DNA from 2 places in the Limosilactobacillus secundus genome. Region 2 is predicted to be linked to the other one. Evidence: riboswitches for the same ligand, from Rfam matches in the RefSeq annotation. Region 2 holds a riboswitch; the other holds the start of a gene.
What was found. A riboswitch is a leader RNA that binds a small molecule or an ion and turns the genes downstream of it on or off. The one in region 2 is predicted to bind lysine.
Positions count from the first base shown of each region.

Region 1 (11,498 bases), on a different contig from region 2:
AGAGGATACCTCCGAGGATTTCAACAATTGTAATTATTATATTTAGGAGGGTAACTGCTAAAAAGCGTTTCCCTGTTACTTTTTCGTCCATGATTTACCTACTCCTCCGTAAAGATCGATTGCGGGTTTATAAAAAGCTTATAACAAAAAAGTTAGGCTTTCCAAACTACACTTTTAATAATATGCTATAATCAATTTGGGTTCAATGTTAATATATAAAAACACATAATGACCGATCGTAGGCCAAATTTTAATACCCAGAGGTGAAAAAATTTGACTCCAATGAAGGAAGACTATCTAAAAATTATTTTTGAATTAGGTGGTAGTCATAAAAAAGTTTCTAATAAAGAGATTTCCCTTGGACTAGGAATTGCCGCTGGATCAGTAACCGAGATGATTTCTAAGTTGGCTGACGAAGGGCTAGTTGTTCATGAACCATATGCCGGTATTTCTTTAACTGAAAAAGGACAAAAGTATGCTGCAGAATTAGTTCGAAAGCATCGTTTATGGGAAACGTTTTTAGTGGATAAGCTTCACTACAATTTTGCCGACGTCCATTCAGAAGCGGAAATTCTTGAACATCAGACAAGTGATCGACTAGCAACGGCCTTAGATGCTTTTCTTCAACACCCTGATCATTGTCCGCATGGTGGAGTAATTCCATCAGCTAATGGCAAGTTCCCAGATGTAACACATCGTTTATTAGCAGATGCTGATGATGGGGAAAAAGTTGAACTAGAGCGATTCTTAGATAATCATGAACTTCTCACTTACTTAGAAGAGTTAGGATTACGACCTCAGGAACAAGTTACTGTAATTCGCCATGAGCCTTTTGAAGGACCAATTGTGATTCAAAAAGAGGATAGCGACCAAGAAATTAATGTTTCATATAAGGCCTCACATAATATTTTTATTGAACCGGATACAGCTCAAGAAAATAAAGATTAATTATGTAAATGATTGCTTATGTGATACAATGGTTTTTGTAGTTTTTTTAAGTGCGGTTGGTTCGATTGTTTCATTGCAAATGGATCTCTTCACCTGAGACGAATTACAAATTATATTAGTGCTTAATGCACAGGAGGATTTCCAACATGGAACAAGGAACTGTTAAATGGTTTAATGACGATAAGGGATATGGCTTCATTACTCGTGAAAGCGGCGATGACGTGTTTGTTCATTTTTCTGCTATTCAAGGGGATGGCTTTAAGTCATTGAGCGAAGGACAACATGTTACGTTTGAAGTTGAAGAAGGCGAACGTGGCCTTCAAGCTGCAAATGTAGTTAAAGACTAAATACAAAAAACGACTGGATTTTTCCGGCCGTTTTTTTGTATTGAGCTCCTTATCTAAACAGAGGATAATAATAATATCTTTGAACAGAGAAGGCGAAAAGATGTTAACGAAACGACGACAAGCACTAGCACTAAAGACTTGTTTGCTAGCTGGGAGACTTTTAATTGAAAATGGATCAAATATGGAACGAGTTAACGACACCTTATCCCGAATGGCAAAAAGTGCAGGACTTCATGGCTTTCAGGCTTTTACAACCGTAACTGGAATTGTAGTTGGGACGATTAATGAACCCGATGCCCAAGTAATTACTATTCGTCATCGCAAAAACAATTTAAGTAAAATTGCGGATGTCAATGAAGTTTCTCGTGAACTAGCACGGCGCAAAATTGATGTTCCACAAGCATTTGCTAAATTAAAAAAGATTGATCGCCAAAAGATGTCAAGATGGCAAAACTGGTATGAATCATTTGCTGCTGCGATTTTAAGTGGTGCATTAATGATTGTCTTTACAGGTAATGTTTCTGATTCTTGGGCTGGCTTTCTTGCAGGTGGCGTAGGTTACGGAGCATTTTCATACCTTTTACGAAAGTTTAAGATTCAGTATTTAGGAGAGTTTTGTTCTTCCTTAATTATAGGTGTTTTGGCGGTGATCTTTGTTAAAATGCATCTTGCTAATAATATTAATGATATTATTATTGGTGCGGTTATGCCTCTGGTTCCTGGAGTGCCCTTAACTAATGCGGCACGGGATTTAGTTTCCGGAAACTTAATTAGTGGACCTACAAGAGGAATTGAGGCGATTTTAACTGCTGTTTCGATTGGTAGTGCAATTGTAATTGTTCTGCACTTTAATTAGGAGGGTAGGAGATGAATTGGGGTAACCTATTATTACAATTTTTCTTATGCTATGTTTCGACAGTTTGTTTTGGTATCCTCTTAAATATTCCTAAACGTGCCTATCATACTGCGGGGATGATTGGTGGAGGCGTATGGGTAGTGTACTGGATAATGTATTATTGCAGTGGCATTGGCCTTGCGTTTAGTAATTTAGTTGCTGCAATCTTAATTTCGGTATTAAGCCAGGCAGCAGCTCGGCGAAAACGAATGCCAATTATTGTTTTTAATGTGCCCGCGCTAGTTCCATTCGTGCCTGGAGGACAGGCTTATAAAATGGTTCGTAATTTTGCTATTGGTAATTACCATCTTGTTAATGTTTATTTCTACCAGGTAGTTGTCATTGTTGGTGCAATTACGCTTGGCTTTGGTTTGGGAGAGCTTTTAAATCGTGTTTTGAACTATCTTCATAAATATTTAATTAAAAAGTCACGATGGAATTTTTGACACTGTGGTATACTCATTTTTGATTAATTAATTTAAGTTAGGAGAATCCTTGATTATGTTTATTGAACGTGATGATCATCGGTGGTGGCGCTTTGCCTTAAGCGGTGGTTTCTTTATCGCATTGATGCTATTAATTATGTTTAATTCATCAGTGCTAACAATGATTGATGCTGTTCTGCAGTCGTTATTTACTAGTCAGCGCCTGGAAGGAATTGGCTGGTTCCATGCTTTGATGAGCTTACTTTCATTTTTAGCTAAACCGGTCTTAGATTTAGTATGGGTATTTATTATTGCAGGTGTTTTATGGTTGAAGGGCTATCGCATCCCGGCTTTATGGTCATTAGGAACGATTTTTGGTGGTGATGTGATTGGGACAATTATTAAACACATCGTTAAGCGGGTCCGTCCTGCACAACACTTGGCAGCAGATGATGGCTATAGTTTCCCTAGTGGTCACACTTTAGGATTCTTCTTGGTAGTAGCAATTTTATTCTTAATTGTAATTCCACTTATTCAAAAAGCATCTGTCCGCACAATTTTGCAAATCTTATTAATATTTGCAGTCTTCTTTCTGGCGGTATCGCGGGTATATCTTTATGCTCACTGGCCATTTGATACTATTGGTGCAATGTTATTAGCTTATGCATGGTTACAAGTAGCTGAATGGCTCTATGTCGCTTGGGCACCACGATTGCAACGAATTCCGTTCTTCCGTAGTATTGAAATTTAATAATCGAAATTGATGGAGGGCAATCTTTTTGGGTTGCTTCTCTTTTTTATTTCCCGGGAAATAGGAGAAAAAATGAGTGAAATTATAATTGAACCAGCAAAAACTAATAACAATTTAGGAGCAATAGTTAAATTATTGGATAATGAAAACTTAACACAAGCAGTGGGACTGCTTTTACCACTTCAAAGAGAAAAACGTGTGCAAGCTATTAAGATGTTTGTTCGCCAGAATCATGTAATGGTAGTGAAACTAAATGAAGATGTAGTGGGGATGATTGTATTAAGTGCTTGGTATGGGGATGAAGGAAAAAGAATTGCTCATCATTATGAATTAGGTTATCTTTTGCAGCAAAACCAATGGAATAAAGGCATAATGACAACTGCACTTCAAAAATTTATTTCTATTTTGCCATCTAAAATTACGATTCATGCGGAGTGCAAACAAAGTAATTATCGTTCTCAGCGAGTACTTGTTAAATGCGGTTTTACTTATGACAAGGATGACTTATGGCAACGTATTATTAAATAATCGGACTTGCATTTTTATTTGAGTGGGGTATAATTTCATTCGATGAAGAGGTTGCATATTTTATCAGTAACTAGTATTAGGTGAATAAGCACCGGAGTATTAGTGAAAGGGAAATATGCCGAAACACTACTTAGCTTATTTCTGGTAGATGTTGGGCTATAGTCACAATAGGCTATAGACTGTCGCAATAATTGCGGGGCGCTTCCTAAATTGATTCAACGATTAATTATAGGTATTAAGTTGGGTCTTCTGGTGGGGTTACCGATCAGAAGACCCTTTTAATTTATCCTCTTCGAAAATGTTGACGTTAAGGCACACAAATTTGGAGGAAATATATTTATGGCAGATGAATCTAAGTCGACGGGTCATATGGAACGGACATTACAGACACGTCACTTGTCCATGATTGCTCTTGGTGGGACAATCGGTACTGGACTTTTTATTGCCAGTGGATCCGCTATTTCAACTGCAGGACCTGGTGGAGCATTAGTTGCATATGGAATTATGGGAATTATGGTTTATTTCCTAATGACGAGTCTAGGTGAAATGGCAACATATATGCCATTGACGGGGTCGTTTTCAGCTTATTCGACGAAATTTGTTGATCCAGCACTAGGTTTTGCTCTTGGTTGGAACTATTGGTTTAACTGGGCAATTACAATCCCCGTTGATGTTACAACTGCGGGTATTGTAATGAATTATTGGCTTCCCAATGTTCCAGGCTGGATTTTTAGTGTAACAGTGATGGCGTTAATTTTCTTAATCAATTATTTATCGGTACGATCCTATGGTGAAACTGAATTTTGGCTTGCTTTAATCAAAGTGGTCACAGTTATCGTATTTTTAATTGTTGGTGTTGCAATTATTTTTGGAATTATGGGCGGCAAGCCTGTTGGATTAAGCAACTTCCACTACAAGCAAGCACCGTTTGTTGGGGGAGTGCCAGCAATTATTAGTGTTTTCTTAGTTGCTGGTTTCTCATTCCAAGGAACAGAATTAGTTGGAATTACTGCTGGTGAAGCTGCTACACCAGAAAAGTCTGTCTCCAAGGCAATCCATTCAACTTTCTGGCGAATTTTACTTTTTTATATTTTTGCTATTTTTGTTATTGCTTGTATCCTGCCTTACACAGATAAGAACTTATTGAATCAAGATGTTTCAAACATTACAATGAGTCCATTTACAATTGTGTTTAAGCGAGCGGGATTAGCCTTTGCAGCTAGTGCAATGAATGCGGTTATCTTAACTGCCGTCATTTCTGCTGCTAACTCTGGTTTATATGCCTCAACCCGGATGCTTTATTCACAAGCACGTGAAGGATATGCATGGCGGATTTTTGGTTATGTAAACCGGCGTGGTATTCCAATTTATGCTTTACTAGGAACAATGGTTGTCTCATTAGCAGCCTATGCAACCCAATTTATTGGTCCAAAAGCTTATAACTATTTAATTGGTGCATCAGGATTGTGTGGATTTATTGCATGGTTAGGAATTGCAGTTTCCCATTATCGTTTTAGAAAAGCTTTCCTTAAGCAGGGACATACGCTTTCCGAATTGAAGTATCACGCAACAGGATTCCCATTCGGTCCAGTATTCGCACTTGCTTTATGTATTATCGTTATTTGTGGTCAAAACATCGATGCTTTTGTAAAAATGGATTGGCAAAACATCTTGATTACTTACATGGGAATTCCATTATTCTTAATTCTTTTCTTCTACTACAAGATTCGTTATAAGACGCACTTGATTCCGCTTGATAAGGTTGATTTATCACGGCGAACAAAGGGTGAATCGTACGAACCAGAAGATGATTAATAAAATAAAAAGGAACGAGAAAATACTCGCTCCTTTTTATTTTAAATGTTAGAATTGTTTTCGTTACTTTTTGAATTTGAAACAGGGGGAAATAACTAATGATTGCTTTAGCCGGGACAATCGGTGCAGGAAAGACTAGTTTGACAAAGCTGTTGGCAGACCATCTTAATAGTCAGGCTTTCTATGAATCTGTTGACGATAATAAAATTTTGCCGCTTTTTTATAAAGATCCTAAAAAATATGGTTTCTTATTACAGATTTACTTTTTAAACAAGCGGCTTGATGAGATTAAAGATTCATACTCGAATGATTTAAATGTTTTGGACCGGTCAATTTTTGAAGATGCCTTATTATTCAAGTTAAACGCGGATATGGGCCGAGCTACGGAAACAGAGTCAAATATTTATTCTTCATTATTAGGTAATATGATGGAAGAATTACCAGAGCAACCACACCAAAAAGCCCCCAACCTTTTAATTACAATTAGGGTTTCATTTGAGACAATGCTTGAACGGATTAAGAAGCGGGGACGTTCATTTGAACAAATCGCTAATGATCCTTCCTTATATTCATATTATAAGAATTTAAACGAACGTTATGTTCAATGGTATGAGGATTATAATGAAAGCCCTAAGATGGTTATTGATGGCGATAAATATGATTTTGTTGAAGATCCGGCTGCAGCTAAGAAGGTCTTAGCCATGATTGATGAAAAATTAATTGAATTAAATCTTAAATAGGATTTGACAAAAAAGTATATAGATGATATATTAAATAGGCTGATTTATATAGCAAGCCTATTTATGGAGGATTAGCTCAGTTGGGAGAGCATCTGCCTTACAAGCAGGGGGTCACAGGTTCGAGCCCTGTATCCTCCATTAATTTGCGGATGTGGCGGAATTGGCAGACGCGCAAGATTTAGGATCTTGTATCATTTTGATGTAAGGGTTCAAGTCCCTTCATCCGCATTTAATATTTTTTGAAATTCTTGTTGACATTGATGAGATTTTCGTGTAATATTAATAATCGTTGATAGGAAATAACTTATCAGAGACATGCGGAAGTAGTTCAGTGGTAGAACATCACCTTGCCATGGTGGGGGTCGCGGGTTCGAATCCCGTCTTCCGCTTATATGCACCCATAGCGCAATTGGATAGAGTGTCTGACTACGAATCAGAAGGTTGAAGGTTCGACTCCTTCTGGGTGCACTAATTATAGTAAGCGTGACAGTTTAACTGTTACGCTTATTTTTTCGGAATTTAGCTCAGCTTGGTAGAGCGCTGCGTTCGGGACGCAGAGGTCGCAAGTTCAAATCTTGTAATTCCGATAAGTTAAAAAGACTGTTATCACTCCTATACATAGAAGTGATAGCAGTCTTTTACTATTAACTTCCGAAAATATTAAAAATAAAATGCCAATCAGCATTCTATAATTGAGATGCTGATTGGCATTCTGTCATTTGATTATGCATTGAAACTATCTTTTATAAACTTCGAAATTTGATCTACTGGAATTTTCTCCATCTTATCATAAAGATCAATATGCTCACAGTCTTCTACGATCAATCGTTGCTTTGGTTGGTTAGCAAGGTAATAAGCTCGTTCGGAATAAGATCGGGAGTGAGCTTTGTCTCCATAAATAAATAGGATTGGTCGTGGTGAAATTTCTTTAATATAGTCTAAGGCAGAAAATTCAAGCATGGCTAAATTAGAAGTAGTTGTTGCGGTTCCACGTGCATTTGGATGGAAACCGCGCTTAAGAGCATAAAAACGAAGCCACTCGTTTGTTAATTCATCATGATTTGGCAAATCGTCAATACTATCATATGGTTCTTCTGGGAAGGATGGATGATAGTCAGGTTGTCCATCTTCAAAATCATCCCACCGTTGTTTTGATAATTGATCTTTAAGTTGGAATAATTGTTCAGGAGCAAGATTAGCCATTTCACGAATATCTGTCATATCATACATTGAAATTGTCACAACAGATTTAATTCGTGTATCAACAGCTGCAGCACTAAGAGCAAACCCAGCTCCCCCACTGATACCGATAACACTAATTTGATCACGATTGACATGTTTTGCTTTTGTGCCTAAATAGTCAACTGCGGCACTGAAGGATTCTGCATACAAATCTGGAGAAGCAACATGACGAGGTTCGCCGGCTGACTCGCCCATGTACACTTGATCAAATGCGAGGGTAACAAAACCTAATTGAGCAAACGTATTTGCATAAATTGCGGCTGCCTGTTCTTTTGTGCTTCCATACGGTGCCCCGATTATGATGGCAGGTAACAATTTGTCTTCTTCTAGATCCTTAGGGGTATAGACATCAGCAGCAATTGCCATTCCATAACGATTATTGTAACGAACATGTTGCCGTTCTACATTTTCGCTTAGTTTGGTGATATATCCATAAGACATTATTATACTCACTCCTTTATCTAATTGATTAAATTATAACATTCATTATTAATAGGGAACGTCTAAAGTTATAACGATAAAGTTTTAGAGATAATTAGTAAGTGATTTACTATACAATATGAATTAAATTGATTTACTGAGTTTTGTCATTGTTATATCAATATTTTAAATAGAAAAGAAAATTATTCATTTTGACAAATGTGCAAAATTTCACTTTAAATTTGTCTAGGAGTTATGGTACTATAAGCATTGTAAAAAGTAATTTGTTTATTAATAAAGGAGATCTTACCTTATGAAAGCTGCTGTTATTAATGATCCAGTAGACGGTTTTGTTACTGTTAAAGATGTTCAACTGCGGGATTTGAAGCCCGGTGAAGCTTTAGTTGACATGGAATATTGTGGCCTTTGTCACACTGATTTACACGTTGCTGCTGGAGACTTTGGTAAGAAGCCAGGTCGTATTATCGGTCATGAAGGGGTTGGCCGTGTATCTAAAGTTGCCCCTGGAGTTACTTCCTTAAAAGTTGGCGATCGTGTATCAATTGCATGGTTCTTCAAGGGGTGTGGACACTGTGAATATTGTTTAACAGGTCGTGAAACTCTTTGTCGTAACGTTCTTAATGCAGGTTACACTGCTGACGGTGCAATGGCTGAGCAATGTATCGTGCCAGCTGATTACGCTGTTAAGGTTCCAGAAGGTCTTGATCCTGTTGAAGCTACTTCATTAACTTGTGCTGGTGTTACGATGTACAAAGCATTAAAGGTTGCTGACATCAAACCAGGTCAATGGGTATCAATCGTTGGTGCCGGTGGTTTAGGTAACTTGGGAATTCAATTTGCTCACAACGTATTTGGTGCTCATGTTATCGCCGTTGATGGTAATCCTGATAAGCTTGAAGCTGCTAAGAAGAATGGTGCTGAAATTTTAATTAACCGTCATGACGGTGATGTTGATAAGCAAATTCAAGAAAAGGTTGGCGGTGTTAATGCTGCTGTAGTAACAGCTGTTTCTGCATCAGCATTTGACCAAGCGGTTGATTCACTTCGCCCAGATGGTAAACTTGTTGCTGTTGCTCTTCCACAAGGTGACATGAAGCTTAACATTGCTAAGACGGTTCTTGATGGTATCATTGTTGCTGGTTCACTAGTTGGTACCCGTCAAGACTTAGCTGAATGTTTCCAATTTGGTGCCGAAGGTAAGGTTCACCCAATTGTTAAGACTCGTAAGTTAAGCGAAATTAATGATATGATCCAAGAACTTAAGGATAACAAGGTTGTTGGTCGGAATGTTGTTGATTTTGTTCACAACGATAACGATTAATTAAAAAAGTAGTTCATATTTAATTCTCTAAAAGACTAGTGTTGCACTTGAATGCTTCACTAGTCTTTATTATTTTCTTAAATGTGTAACTGAATGGTCATACAGGTAGGCGCCGACTCTAAAAGTGTGTTAAAATAATGGTCAAGATTAGTCAAAAGAGCCGAGGTGATATAATGGAAAATAAAAGTATTTCAGATATTATCGAAGCATACTTAAAAGAAATACTTGGTGACTCAGCTCAGGTCGAAATTCGTCGTTCTGAGATTGCCAACCAGTTTGATGTGGTACCGTCACAAATTAATTATGTTATTAAGACTAGGTTTACCATTCAAAATGGTTATTTAGTAAAGAGTAAGCGTGGAGGCGGCGGATACATTCGAATCGAGCGAGTTAATTTACTTGATGATGTAAACGTGCTAAACTCACTTATTCAAGCAATTGGCGACTCGGTTCGTGAACGTGATGCTTTTGATATTGTTCGAACGTTATATGAAGAAGACGTGATTACGAGGCGTGAAGGAGACCTTATGCTTGTTGCATTATCTAAACAAGCGCTAGCAGTTAATGATAGTAAGATTGAAGATCAACTTCGCGCTCGTATATTAGTATCATTCTTGAATCGACTTCGCTATGAAAGTTAAAAGGGGGATTGTACATGGATAATATGTTCACGCCAAGTGCAAAGCATGTTCTAGCAATTGCACAAGAACAAGCGAAATACTTTAAACACCAAGCAGTAGGGACTGAACACCTTTTGCTTGCCCTCTCAATGGATAAAGATGGGATTGCTAACAAAATATTTGAACAATTTTCTATTACAAGCGATGATATTCGTGAAGAAATTGAACGCTTGATTGGCTATGGAACGCTGGAAAATCTGGGAGCTTCAGATTATCTTCCATATTCACCAAAAGCAAAGCAGGTATTATCATTAGCTGGGCGAGAAGCTCAACAAATGCATGCATTAAAAATTGGCACTGAACACTTGTTATTAGCATTAATTGCGGATGAAAGTGTCCTATCTTCACGAATCTTGTATAGTTTAGATGTTGTTCCGCGGCAGATGAGAAAAGTAATCTTACGTCGGTTGGGGATTGCTGATAGTCAGCAACGCAATTCTAATCGTCAATCATCTCGTCGACGGCCCCAGCAAACTGGTACACCAACATTAGATAAACTAGCTCGTGATATGACAGCACTTGCTCGGAACGGCCAGCTTGATCCTGTAATTGGTCGAAATAAGGAAGTTAAACGTGTGGAACAAATTCTCAGTCGCCGTACCAAGAATAACCCTGTTTTGATTGGAGAACCGGGGGTAGGGAAAACGGCGATTGCTGAAGGACTTGCTCAGCGGATGGTTGATGGTAAGGTTCCAGCTGAATTGGCTAATAAACGTTTGATGATGCTTGATATGGGATCATTAGTTGCAGGTACCAAGTATCGAGGAGAATTTGAAGATCGTCTTAAAAAAGTAATTGATGAAATTCAAAATGACGGGCATGTGATTCTTTTTATTGATGAACTCCATACCTTAATTGGTGCTGGTGGCGCTGAAGGTGCAATTGATGCATCCAATATTTTGAAACCTGCCTTGGCACGAGGCGAGTTGCAAACAATTGGTGCTACTACGCTTGATGAATATCAGAAATATATAGAATCGGATGCGGCACTTGAACGACGCTTTGCCACTGTTCAAGTTGATGAGCCGACTACTGACCAAACTCTACAAATCCTGCGAGGACTGCGACCAAAGTATGAGGAGCACCATCATGCTAAGATTACCGATGAAGCGCTAGAAGAAGCAGTTAAATTGTCAGATCGTTATATTTCGGATCGGTTCTTGCCGGATAAAGCAATTGACCTTATTGATGAATCGGCAGCTATGGTTCGAATTGATGCTGAAGATAAGAAAAATCATCAGCCTTCATTAGAAAGTCAGTTAGAAGATTTGAGAACCCAAAAAGAAGAAGCAATTGATAATCAAGACTTTGATCGTGCAGCTACTCTTCGTCAACAAGAATTAGCACTAAAAGATAAGATTGACC
Region 1 is NZ_JAJGUA010000026.1:93,139-104,636, reverse strand. It holds gene LMB57_RS03150 (cation diffusion facilitator family transporter) at 1-91, opposite strand, end outside; gene LMB57_RS03145 (metal-dependent transcriptional regulator) at 274-948, shown strand; gene LMB57_RS03140 (cold-shock protein) at 1,095-1,295, shown strand; gene LMB57_RS03135 (threonine/serine exporter family protein) at 1,396-2,151, shown strand; gene LMB57_RS03130 (threonine/serine exporter family protein) at 2,163-2,636, shown strand; gene LMB57_RS03125 (phosphatase PAP2 family protein) at 2,692-3,366, shown strand; gene LMB57_RS03120 (GNAT family N-acetyltransferase) at 3,439-3,894, shown strand; lysine riboswitch at 3,932-4,106, shown strand; gene LMB57_RS03115 (amino acid permease) at 4,234-5,709, shown strand; gene LMB57_RS03110 (deoxynucleoside kinase) at 5,808-6,449, shown strand; tRNA gene LMB57_RS03105 (tRNA-Val) at 6,515-6,587, shown strand; tRNA gene LMB57_RS03100 (tRNA-Leu) at 6,595-6,677, shown strand; tRNA gene LMB57_RS03095 (tRNA-Gly) at 6,767-6,838, shown strand; tRNA gene LMB57_RS03090 (tRNA-Arg) at 6,844-6,917, shown strand; tRNA gene LMB57_RS03085 (tRNA-Pro) at 6,963-7,036, shown strand; gene LMB57_RS03080 (alpha/beta hydrolase) at 7,173-8,132, opposite strand; gene adhP (alcohol dehydrogenase AdhP) at 8,425-9,453, shown strand; gene LMB57_RS03070 (CtsR family transcriptional regulator) at 9,627-10,094, shown strand; gene LMB57_RS03065 (ATP-dependent Clp protease ATP-binding subunit) at 10,109-11,498, shown strand, end outside.
Region 1: linked by a shared signal. The riboswitch ahead of LMB57_RS03115 (amino acid permease) and the one ahead of lysA (diaminopimelate decarboxylase) in region 2 are both predicted to bind lysine.

Region 2 (11,498 bases):
AGAGTATTTTTTGTATGATTATAAAATTTTAAACTAACCCATTTGCAACTAAACGTTCTGCATTTTCAACGGTATTCCAGGCAGCCCCTTTAAGGAGATTATCAGCAACAACCCACATATTAAAGGAACCAGGATTTTCTTCATCTGCACGGAGCCGACCAACAAAAGTGTCACGCTTACCAACAGCATTAATTGGTTGAGGATAAACCTGGTGCGCAGGATCATCCTGCAGAACTACCCCGGGAGCATCCTTTAATACTGCCCGCAATTGGTCAACAGTTACCGTTGGATCGTCAACAGTAAAGTAAATGGATTCTCCATGAGCAATTGGGACAGGTACCCGAACACAAGTGGCAGTAACCTTAATATCCTTAGCGTCCATATTGTTTAACATGATCTTCTTTGTTTCATGGATCATCTTCCATTCTTCATGGGAGTAACCATCATCTTCAAAGACATCGATCTGGGGCAATAAATTAAAAGCTAATGGATAATGCTTCTTGTCACCCTTTGCTGGTAAAATCTTGGCGTCTGCTTGCATGTCTTTCCCATCGAGGTAGTCTTGGGTTTCTTGTCGCAGTTCATTTAAAGCTGATTGACCTGCTCCAGAAGCCGCCTGGTAAGTTGAAACAATAATTTGGTTCAACCCAAATGCTTGGCGGATTGGTTCCAATGCTACCACCATTTGAATTGTCGAACAGTTAGGATTAGCAATAATTCCATGATGATTTTCTAATGCCTCTTCATTTACTTCTGGAACTACTAGCGGTACATCAGGTTCCATTCGAAAAGCACTCGTATTATCAACGCAAACTGCTCCCCGCTTTACTGCTTCTGGAAGGAACTTTTTTGATACTGATCCACCAGCAGATGAAAGCACGATATCAACTCCATCAAAAGAATCAGGTGTCGTTTCTTCAACAGTGATCGGTTGGCCCTTAAATGATAATTGCTTACCAGCTGACTTAGCAGATGCCAGTAATTTCACACTCTTTACTGGAATTGTTGATTGTTCCAATTGCTGAATCATCCGTGTACCAACTGCACCAGTAGCACCCAAAATTGCGACATTATATTCTTTACTCATCTTAGTTCCTTCTTTCAACCTATCCTAAATTTTTCATAAAATTTTGTAACCGTTCAATCGCCGCATCAATAACAGAATCTGCCGCTGCATATGATAAGCGAATATATCCTTCTCCACCAGGACCAAATGCATTCCCGGGAATTACGCCAACTTTAGCTTCGTGAGCTAATTTACGTGCAAAGGCAAGGTCATCCTTTCCAAATTGAGCAGGGATTTTAGCAAAAATATAAAATGCTCCATCTGGCAACGCAATTTCAAAGCCCATCTTTCGCATTGCACTCGCAAGTTTATCTCTCCGTTGACGATAGGCCTGCTTAAATTTTTGCGGATCATCATCCCCGTTTTCTAACGCTTCAATCGCAGCCGCTTGAGCAGTATCATTTGGGCACGTTACCATAAATGAATGCATCTTTGACATCGTTGAAATGAATTCTCCCGGGCCAGCCACATATCCTAAACGATAACCCGTCATTGCATGTGATTTTGACAAACCACTAATCAGAATTGTCTGCTCAGGCAAAAGCGTCGCAAGTGAATGAAACGGTTGATCGTACATCAATGAACTATAAATCTCATCAACAATCGCATAAATGTGATGGTCTTTAATTACTTTAGCCAATCCTTTTAGTTCTTCTTCAGTGTATGAACGGCCAGTTGGATTATTAGGATAATTTAAGAGAACGGCCTTTACTGTAGGACCCTCTTTGGCTAATACCTCTTCTAGCCCTTCAGCAGATAGCAAAAAGCCATCATCAGCAGTATTAACTTTGATCGGTTCAGCACCAGTTAGGGAAATGCTCGGGAAATATAGCGAAAATGCTGGAGTGGGAATAATTACTTTATCTCCCGGATTTAACATCGCAAATGTTGTCGCCGTTACCGCTTCTGTTGCCCCAATCGTGACTACAACTTCGGTTTCAGGGTCATAGTAAACATGACGACTTTGCTCAAGATATTTACTAATCGCTTTGCGTAATTCGATTTTACCCTTACTCGGTGAATAGTGAGAATCATCATTTTGAATACTTTCAATTGCCGCCTTTTTAACGTGATCTGGGACAGCAAAGTCAGGTTCACCAAGTGTTAATTTTACTAGTCCAGGAACGGCAGAAATTTCTTCATCAAATGCACGAATCTGTGCTGGCGGAACAGCTGCCAAATAACTATTTACGGTGGTTGCTAATTCAACATGAAGTCTTGGCATTTTTTCACCTTCTTATAAAATATTTTCTAAGCCAATTACCAATTTTGATAATCCATCAACTTTCTCCAGAGCAACTTTAACCCCATTCATGAAGGATTGACGGTCAAATGAGTCTTGGCGGATAGTTAGGGCCTCACCATCCCCACCAAAGAGAACTTGTTCGTGAGCAATGTACCCCGGAAGCCGAACGGCATGAATCTTAATTCCATGGTAATCACCACCCCGAGCACCGGTTAAACTCTCTGTTTCATCAGGATTTGTCTCATGTGCAGGACGGACTTGATCGATCAACTTTGCGGTACTCAAGGCCGTTCCCGATGGGGCATCTTTTTTATCACCATGATGCATTTCAATAATTTCAACGTCAGGGAAGTATTTAGCCGCTTCCTGAGCAAATTTCATAAGAAGAACTGCCGACATCCCAAAATTAGCAGCGATCAATCCACCCACTTGTTTTTCTTCACTGAGACGCACTAGGTCTGCTTGTTGTTCATCGGTTAAGCCAGTCGTGCCAACAATCGGCCTCATTCCGTGTTCAAGTGCAAACTTAACATCCTGATAAACGGCACTTGGCAAGGTAAAATCAATCCAAATATCAGCAACCCCATCTTCAATTTCATCCAAAGTTTGATAAGGATGAACAGATGATGCAAGGTGAAAATCAGCCATATTCTCTTTTGTTAAGGTTGGTGCAAGCGCAGCGGTAATTTCAAATCCAGCGAGTGAGTTCACTAGGTCAACTGCCTTTTGTCCCATTGCTCCAGTCGCACCAGCAATTAAAACTTTTTTCATGCTTTATTCCCCCAAATTTAAAGGTAAGTTCTTAGTAGTCAGCGAATTAGTAGGTAAGGATAAGGCAGCCTCTAATTCGCGTTTCTCTTCTTCATTTAATGGAAGAATTGGTAAGCGACAACTACCAACGTTAAAACCTTGCGCATTCAAAACCGCTTTAACTGGTGATGGTGATGGGAACATAAACAAAGCAGCCATCCGGGGAGTTAACCACCGTTGCAACTTACCAGCAGTTTGATAATCGCCTCGGTATAGCGAGTCATACATTTGGCGCATTTGATCGACATAGGTATGGGAAGCAACCGAGATAACCCCATTTGCTCCTAAAACCCGGGCAGTTAGCGCCTGTGCATCTTCACCCGTGAAAACTGCAAAATCAGGGTCGCGGTGTTCAACAATGTATTCAAGTTCTTCCAAAGATGTACATTGTTTTACAGCGGCGATATTTTGATGGTGAGACAATTCTACTACGGTTTCCTGAGCCATCTTTACCCCTGTACGACCAGGAATGTTGTAAATGATGATTGGGAGGTCAACATTATCCGCAACTGCTGTGAAATGAGCCACCATTCCCCGTTGGTTAGGTTTGTTATAAGGAGGAACAACAACAAGGGCATAGTCGATACCGTTAATTTGCGCAACTTCATTAGTAAAGGCAATCGTTTCTTTAGTATTATTACTTCCAGTTCCAGCAATAACCGGAACCCGTCCGTTTACAATTTCACCGAAATGTTGGTATAGCTCAATTTTTTCATCATGAGTGAGTTCTGGAGTTTCTCCAGTAGTTCCCCCGATAACAAAACCGTTGCTCCCGTGTTCAATTAAGTAATTTGTTAAATCCTCTAAACGACCATAATCAATATTTCCCTCATCATCAAAAGGGGTTACAATTGCCGTCATTAAGTCTGCATTTTGTAATAATGTCATATTCATTCCTCCATTATTTATTCCGTACTAATTTTGCATTCGATATTCAAGAAAACCAGTAATCGCATCTACTCCACGTTTAATTGCTTTTTCATTGGGAGTAAGGGTGGCCGAATGTAATTGTGAATTATCTTCAACCCCAAGCCAAAACATGGTCCCTGGAAATTTAGCCAATAAGTAGCCAAAGTCTTCCCCAGTCATTGCTGGTTCTGTCTCTATAAAGTTTACAGTTGGTGTTTCTTCCATATAACGAATAAACCGTTTTGTTAATTCTGGATTGTTCTCTACTGGCCAATAGCCACCCTGATTTAATTCAAGGGAAACCTCCATGTTAAAACTGCGTCTGATTCCTTCACATACGTCCCGCAAGCGGTCATCAATAGTTTCAATCATCGTCTGCGTTAGTCCCCGAATCGTTCCTTCAATCCGCGTATGGCCAGCAATAACATTTCGAATCGTCCCGCCGGCAATCTTTCCTAAGGTAATTACACCACTTTGAATAGGATCGATACTCCGCGAAATCACAGTCTGCACTTGAAGAATCAATGATGCGGCCGCAACAACTGTATCATTAGCATTTTGAGGATACGCCGCGTGACCTCCCTTACCATTGAGGTCAATATTAACTTCTGTGGTTCCCGCAAACAAGGTCCCCATCCGACAGCCAATTGCTCCTGCTGGCAAATCAGGATTATCATGCAAACCGTAAAACTCATCTGGTTTCCACTTTCCACTAAACAAGCCCAGTTCATATGCCCGCTTTCCACCATTTTCGCTTTCTTCGGCCGGTTGGAAGAAAAACAGTAGATTATCTTGCGGCTGGTGTTCACTAAAATAATTCAATACGCCTAATGCAACCGTCATATGAATATCATGACCACAGGCGTGCATTACTCCCGGATGGGTTGATGAGTATGGCAAGCCTGTTTGTTCCTCAACTGGTAAAGCATCGATGTCTGTTCGGTAGCCAATTGTTCGTTGTGGATTCTGACCATGCACCACCACCATAAGAGCAGTTGGCAATTCCTTAAAGGTACGAACTTCTAAAAAGGCTTGGTTAAAACCAGCAATCGTCTCCACTAAGTATTGGTGAGTATCAAATTCCTGAAGAGCCAGTTCCGGAATCTGGTGGAGATGACGACGAATTTGAATTAATTCTTCTTCTGTTAGCATCTTGACCTCCTCCTAGAGCTTCCGTAAATCGTCCTCTAGTTCAGTCTTACCAGCGGTTTGGTCATCGACATTCTTAATAAACTTAGCAGGAACTCCCGCAACCATTGTGCGAGGGGCTACATCATGGGTAACCACGGCGCCAGCAGCAATGACGGCCCCTTCTCCTACATGAACCCCTTCAATTACCACCGCATTGGCGCCAATCATTACATTGTCATCAATGCGGACTGGTTCAGCTGAAGCCGGTTCAACAACCCCAGCTAATACAGTACCAGCACCAATATGACAGTGACGACCAACAATTGCACGGCCACCAAGAACTGCCCCCATATCAATCATCGAATCAGCACCAATTTCAGCACCAATATTAATTGTTGCTCCCATCATAATGACAGCATTGTCACCAATAAGCACTTTATCGCGAATAATTACTCCTGGCTCAATGCGGGCATTAATATTCTTCAAATCAAGCAAAGGAACTGCTGAATTACGCGCGTCGTTTTCCACGTGGTAAGATTCAATCGCTGAACTGTATTCCTTTAATAACGGTTCAATAACTGTCCAATCACCGAAAATAACCCCCGTATGCTGTTCAAGAAATGTTTCTACTTCTGTGGGAAATTCTAAATCACCCAAATTTCCTTTAAGGTAGACCTTTACCGGTGTCTTCTTTGGTGCGTTACTAATGTAGTTAATGATTGTTTGTGCATCTAATTCAGCCATAATTATTTACCTCTTTCTTCCTTTATATATATGTCTATATATGTCAAATTATTGTTGGTATGGTTCATCCAAATGAATTAAATCATCATAGGTTTCTCGTTTAATTACAACCTGGGCTGTGCCTTTTTCCGCAAAGACAACTGCTGGACGAGGATTCCGATTATAATTTGAAGCCATGGAGTAGCCATAAGCACCAGTATCAAGCATTGCTAAGACATCCCCTGGTTTTGTAGCAGGTAATGCCTGATTCTGACTGAGAATATCACCAGACTCGCAATACTTTCCCGCTACCCGAACATGTTCAATCAACTCTGCACGAGGATTATTTGCTAAGACCGTTTCATATTGTGCTTCATAAAGTGTTGGACGAATGTTATCGCCCATTCCTCCATCAACTGTTACATATGGCTTCAATCCTGGTACATCTTTACGTGATCCAACAGTATAAAGATTATAGCCAGCAGGCCCCGCGATTGAACGTCCTGGTTCTATCCAGATTGCCGGCATGGCAAGGTTTGTTTCTTTAATTTCAGTTTTGATAGCCTTAATAATTGCTGCCACAAATTCTTCTGGAGCAAGTGGTGTATCATCTTTTACATAACGAATTCCAAAGCCACCTCCAACGTTGATCACAGCAGCTTGGTAGTTGAATTTTTCTTGCCAGTGGGCGGCAACTTCAACTAACTTCTTAGCTACTCCTTCAAATCCCGCAAGTTCAAAAATCTGTGAGCCAATATGGGCATGCAATCCTTTTACTTGCATCCGGGGATTCTCGAGGACTTTTGCTAACGCCTCATCTGCCTGTCCTGATTGAAGGTCAAACCCAAATTTACTATCAACTTGACCAGTTTGAATGTATTTATTTGTATGAGCAGAAATTCCAGGAGTAATTCGCAACATCACATCAATATGCGCATCATGCTCTTCCAAAACATCTGCTAATAATTCAATCTCATGGAAGTTATCAATCATGATTGTTCCCACGTGATGATCAATTGCCATTTCTAATTCTTCCCGTGATTTATTGTTTCCGTGAAAACTAACATTAGCCATTGGAAAGTCAGCTTTGATTGCAGTATACAATTCACCACCCGAAACAACATCAACATGCGCACCTTCTGCAGCAACTACTTGATACATTGCGATTGCTGAAAAAGCTTTACTAGCATAGCTAACTGCATAATCAACACTGTTTTCTTCAAAAACTTGCTTAAATGCTCGGATCTGGTTACGAATCTGTTGAACATCATAAACAACTAATGGGGTACCAAACCGGTGAGCTAATTCAACTGCATCACATCCCCCAATCGTTAGGTGACCAGCAGCGTTTATTTGTTGATCAGAAATTTGTTCGTTCATTTGTAATTCCTCCATGAAGTTTGTAGTAAAGAGGCTGTATAAAAAAATCCACTGTCTGCGCAAACAAACAGTGGAATTCACTTATCCATTCTGATTTGTCGATAGCGCAACGCAGGCTCTTATTGTCCTACGACAGTCCGTAGCTTATTCAACTACGACCCAGCTACTTAATATGCCAAACTAAGCGCTTCGGCAACTTCCCTGTTCAACTAACCTCAATGTCTTGGCGAACTAAATTAGTTTACTAGTGTCGGTTGCGCCTCTTCGATTTATACATAGCTTATAAGTCTTTTATGAGAATGTCAATATAAATAATTAAATTTAAAAAAGTTTTTTTAATCTATTAGATGTAAGAAAGTTAATTGCACTAAACTTTCGTAACTTAAAAGCTTGCATGTCACCTCCAATGTGTTAGAATTCGATTAAATTATTTTCGAGATAAATTAGCAGTCCTAATTATCTCAAAGGAGTATTTTAAGTATGAAAGTCGTAAAATTTGGTGGAAGCTCTCTGGCTAATGGAGAAGCCTTTCAAAATGCAATTAATATTATTACCTCGGACCTACAACGACGGGTAATTGTCACTTCTGCGCCGGGCAAACGCTTTGCCGATGATATTAAGGTCACTGACTTGCTGATTAAATATGCCCAAACAGTAATCGCAGGCCAAAATCCCCAAGACATCGTTGAACAAATTTTAAATCGATATCAAGAGATTGCTGCTTATTTTAGCTTACCAGCAGATAAATTAATTCCGCTAGCCGAACAACTGGAAGGTCTTTCGAACCATACTTACCCAAATGATAACTATCTCTTGGCCGCTTTCAAAGCTCATGGTGAACGTTTAAATGCCCAACTAATGGCAATTCTTTTGCAACATTTAGGTTACGAAGCACGTTTTGTGACACCAAGTGAAGCTGGTATTATCGTTACTGGAACTCCCAATAATGCTAACGTTATCCCAGAAACATATGCAAACTTGAGTCATTTTACGTTTAATGAGAACGAATTCTTAGTATTCCCCGGTTTCTATGGTCTCACTCTTGCTGGCCACATCGCTACTTTTTCTCGTGGTGGTTCTGATATCACCGGTGCAATTCTTGCGCGCGGTCTTCATGCCTCCACTTATGAAAATTTCACCGATGTTGATGCTATTTACTCAGCCAATCCACAAATTGTCGATCATCCGCAACCAATCACTACCATGACTTACCGGGAAATGCGGGAACTATCTTATGCTGGTTTTTCTGTCTTTCACGATGAAGCATTGATTCCTGCCATTCAAGGAAATATTCCAATCAATGTTCGTAATACTAATGATCCTGAAAAGCCGGGAACAATGATTGTCCCTGATAAAGATTTTCAACCAAGTGACATTGTAACGGGAGTCGTGAGCGGAAAACACTTTGCAGCCCTTTACCTTCACAAATATCTTCTTAACAAGCAAGCAGGTTTTACTCTTCGTATTCTTGAAATTCTCGCAAAGCACAACGTCTCATACGAACATATGCCTTCAGGAATCGATGATATAACAATTATCCTTGATCGAAATGCAATTAATGACCAATTAATCGATACCATCTGCAATGAAATTCAAGAAGAGATTAATCCTGACCGTTTAGAATGGATTGACAATTATGCAATTACCATGGTTGTTGGTGAAGGTATGCGTAATCGCACGGGGGTAATTGATGATATTTTAGTGCCCCTAGCTGAAAAACACATTGCGGTTCCCATGATTAATCAAGGAGCTTCACGAATTGCAATTATGATTGGGACATACAACGAAGATGCAGATGAAGCTGTTCGAGCTATTTACCATCGCTTTTTTGTAAATTAGGAGGAACTATTTATGGTGCAGTTATTAAAAGTACACGGATCACAAAATGCCTTTTTTATTCTTGACCAAACACAACTGACCAATCCCCTTACCGATGAAGAATTAGTTTCATTTACCCAGCAAATAACTGATGCACAAAATGGCGTTCTCGGTGGTGCTGATGGCGTTTTAGTTGTTAACCATCCAACTAGACCAGGATCAGCAGCACAAATGCGGGTAATTAACGCAGACGGTAGTGAAGCTTCAATGTGCGGTAATGGTTTAAGAACAGTTGCCCGGTATGTAGCAGAACGTGATAATTTAACCGATTTTAAAGTCGATACAATGAATGCTAGCCTTCGTGTTCGTCAGCATGAAGACCTTGCACCCAGAGTACCTGCTTTTGCCGTTGAAATTTCACCAGTAAAGTTTGACAGGACTGCTTTGCCATTTGATAATCTTGGCCATGAGCGCCTGTTAGACACCCTTGTCCCTGAATTATATCCCAGTCTCCGTTTTTCAGCCCTTGCTGTTCCTAACCCCCACTTAATTAGTTTTGTTAGTATGGAAGAGCTTAATGGTCCAGCACTTAAACAATTAGGTACACGGTTAAATAGTGATAATCCTTACTTCAGTGATGGGGTAAATGTTAACTTTGGTCATATTCTCGGTCATAACAAACTCTTTGTAAAAACGTTTGAACGAGGAGTCGGCTTTACAAATGCTTGTGGGACAGGTATGTCTGCCACTAGTCTCGCTTTAGCCCTCACTCATCCAGACGCAGCATCATTTAATGAACCAATTAGTGTTTATAATCCTGGTGGCATGGTCAAGACAATTCTTCACCGTGATGACTACAACTACTGGATCGAATTAATCGGTAATGCTACGTTTACTCATACTCTTACCGTAGATGAATCATCTTTACACGCAGTTGATCTAGCTGACCTTCGTAAAAACGTTGTCGAAAGCAATGAAAATCAAGCTTACCAGACATTCGTTGACTCATTATCATTTTAATTTAATCATTTAATCGAAAAAACCGAGGTTAAGAAATTTCTTAGCCTCGGCTTTTTATAATTATTCGATGTGACAAACAATAAGTTAACTATTCTTTACGACGCTTTTTACCAAATGCCAATAAGCCTGCAATTCCTAAAGCAAGTAAACCTAAGATTCCTTCGTGCTTTAATTGTTCATTGCCAGTTTGCGGTAATTGAGCAGCTTGTTTTTGTGCTACTGGTGTGGTGGCATTAGCGTTGTTTACATTGCTTGTAGTAACTGAACTGCCTGCTGTTTGTCCATTAGTAGGAACATTACCATTTCCAGCTGGTGTTGTAGTTGGCGTCGTTGGTTTTGCTGATGTCTCTGGCTGTGGTGTAGTTGGATTGCCAGTATTACCATTTGAAGTGCCATTTTCACTAGGGGTGGTTGGTCCAACTGGTTTTTCGTTTGGCGTGTAAACTACTGGAGTATTTTCACCCGGATTCTCAGGAGTTACCGTTGAAACATTTGGTGTATATCCTGGAATTTCCGGTACTGGTTCATTCGGCGTCACTTCAGTTGGATTATTCGGGTTCGTTGGGTATTGCGGTTGTGGAACATTTGGCAATGGCTTCCCATCCGGACCGACTGGAATAATATGACCATTTGGCGTGTACGTTACCGTAACCGTTTTATTTAAGTCATCAGGGGTAATGGTAGTTCCACCGGCAACTGCCTTATCTGCGTGATAGCCAGGAACAACTGGCGTATCGATATTGCCAAAGGTATGACTAGCGACGTTCCAGCCAGTTTCACTAACAATCTTTCCGGTTACCTTATCAACCACGGCACTCTTAGTAAAGGTAAAGTGCTGAACATTGTTAGCTGGCGTCTGGTCACCAGCCCCAACGTAGCGAATGGTCTGGGTTCCAGTTGCCTCCAAATTATCCTTAGCGGTCCCATCTGGCCACTTTGGACCGTTTGGATCGTTCGGATTGATTGGCTGACCTGGTTGTCCTGGATTTTCTGGCGTTACAGGCACAAGCTGGTGTTCAACATTAATCACAATGTTTTGCGCACCCTTACTGATCGTTGTTGGGATGACAACATCAGGATTAAGGACCTTGTAACCCTTATTTTCTAGTTCTTGGATTACCGTGTTCTTATCGTAAGTAAAGGTCGTCCCAACATTTTCTTCACCACTGCTCTTACCGTATTGCGGCAAGTCAACATTATCGGTAGTATCACGCACGGTAACAGTGATTGATCCTTGTTCAACTGGCGTATCTGGGACGTACTTCACTGGTACATCCTCACCTGGTTTGCCTGGCACTGGATTGACCGGTTCACCTGGCTTACCAGTTTCTGGGTGATAACCTGGTACATCTGGAACTTGACCCGGTGTCGTTTCACTTGGGTTGTCTGGGTTAG
Region 2 is NZ_JAJGUA010000031.1:35,656-47,153, reverse strand. It holds gene LMB57_RS04600 (aspartate-semialdehyde dehydrogenase) at 29-1,087, opposite strand; gene LMB57_RS04595 (aminotransferase class I/II-fold pyridoxal phosphate-dependent enzyme) at 1,107-2,291, opposite strand; gene dapB (4-hydroxy-tetrahydrodipicolinate reductase) at 2,304-3,083, opposite strand; gene dapA (4-hydroxy-tetrahydrodipicolinate synthase) at 3,087-4,010, opposite strand; gene LMB57_RS04580 (N-acetyldiaminopimelate deacetylase) at 4,038-5,183, opposite strand; gene dapD (2,3,4,5-tetrahydropyridine-2,6-dicarboxylate N-acetyltransferase) at 5,196-5,906, opposite strand; gene lysA (diaminopimelate decarboxylase) at 5,955-7,265, opposite strand; lysine riboswitch at 7,359-7,538, opposite strand; gene LMB57_RS04565 (aspartate kinase) at 7,746-9,104, shown strand; gene dapF (diaminopimelate epimerase) at 9,117-10,103, shown strand; gene LMB57_RS04555 (mucin-binding protein) at 10,192-11,498, opposite strand, start outside.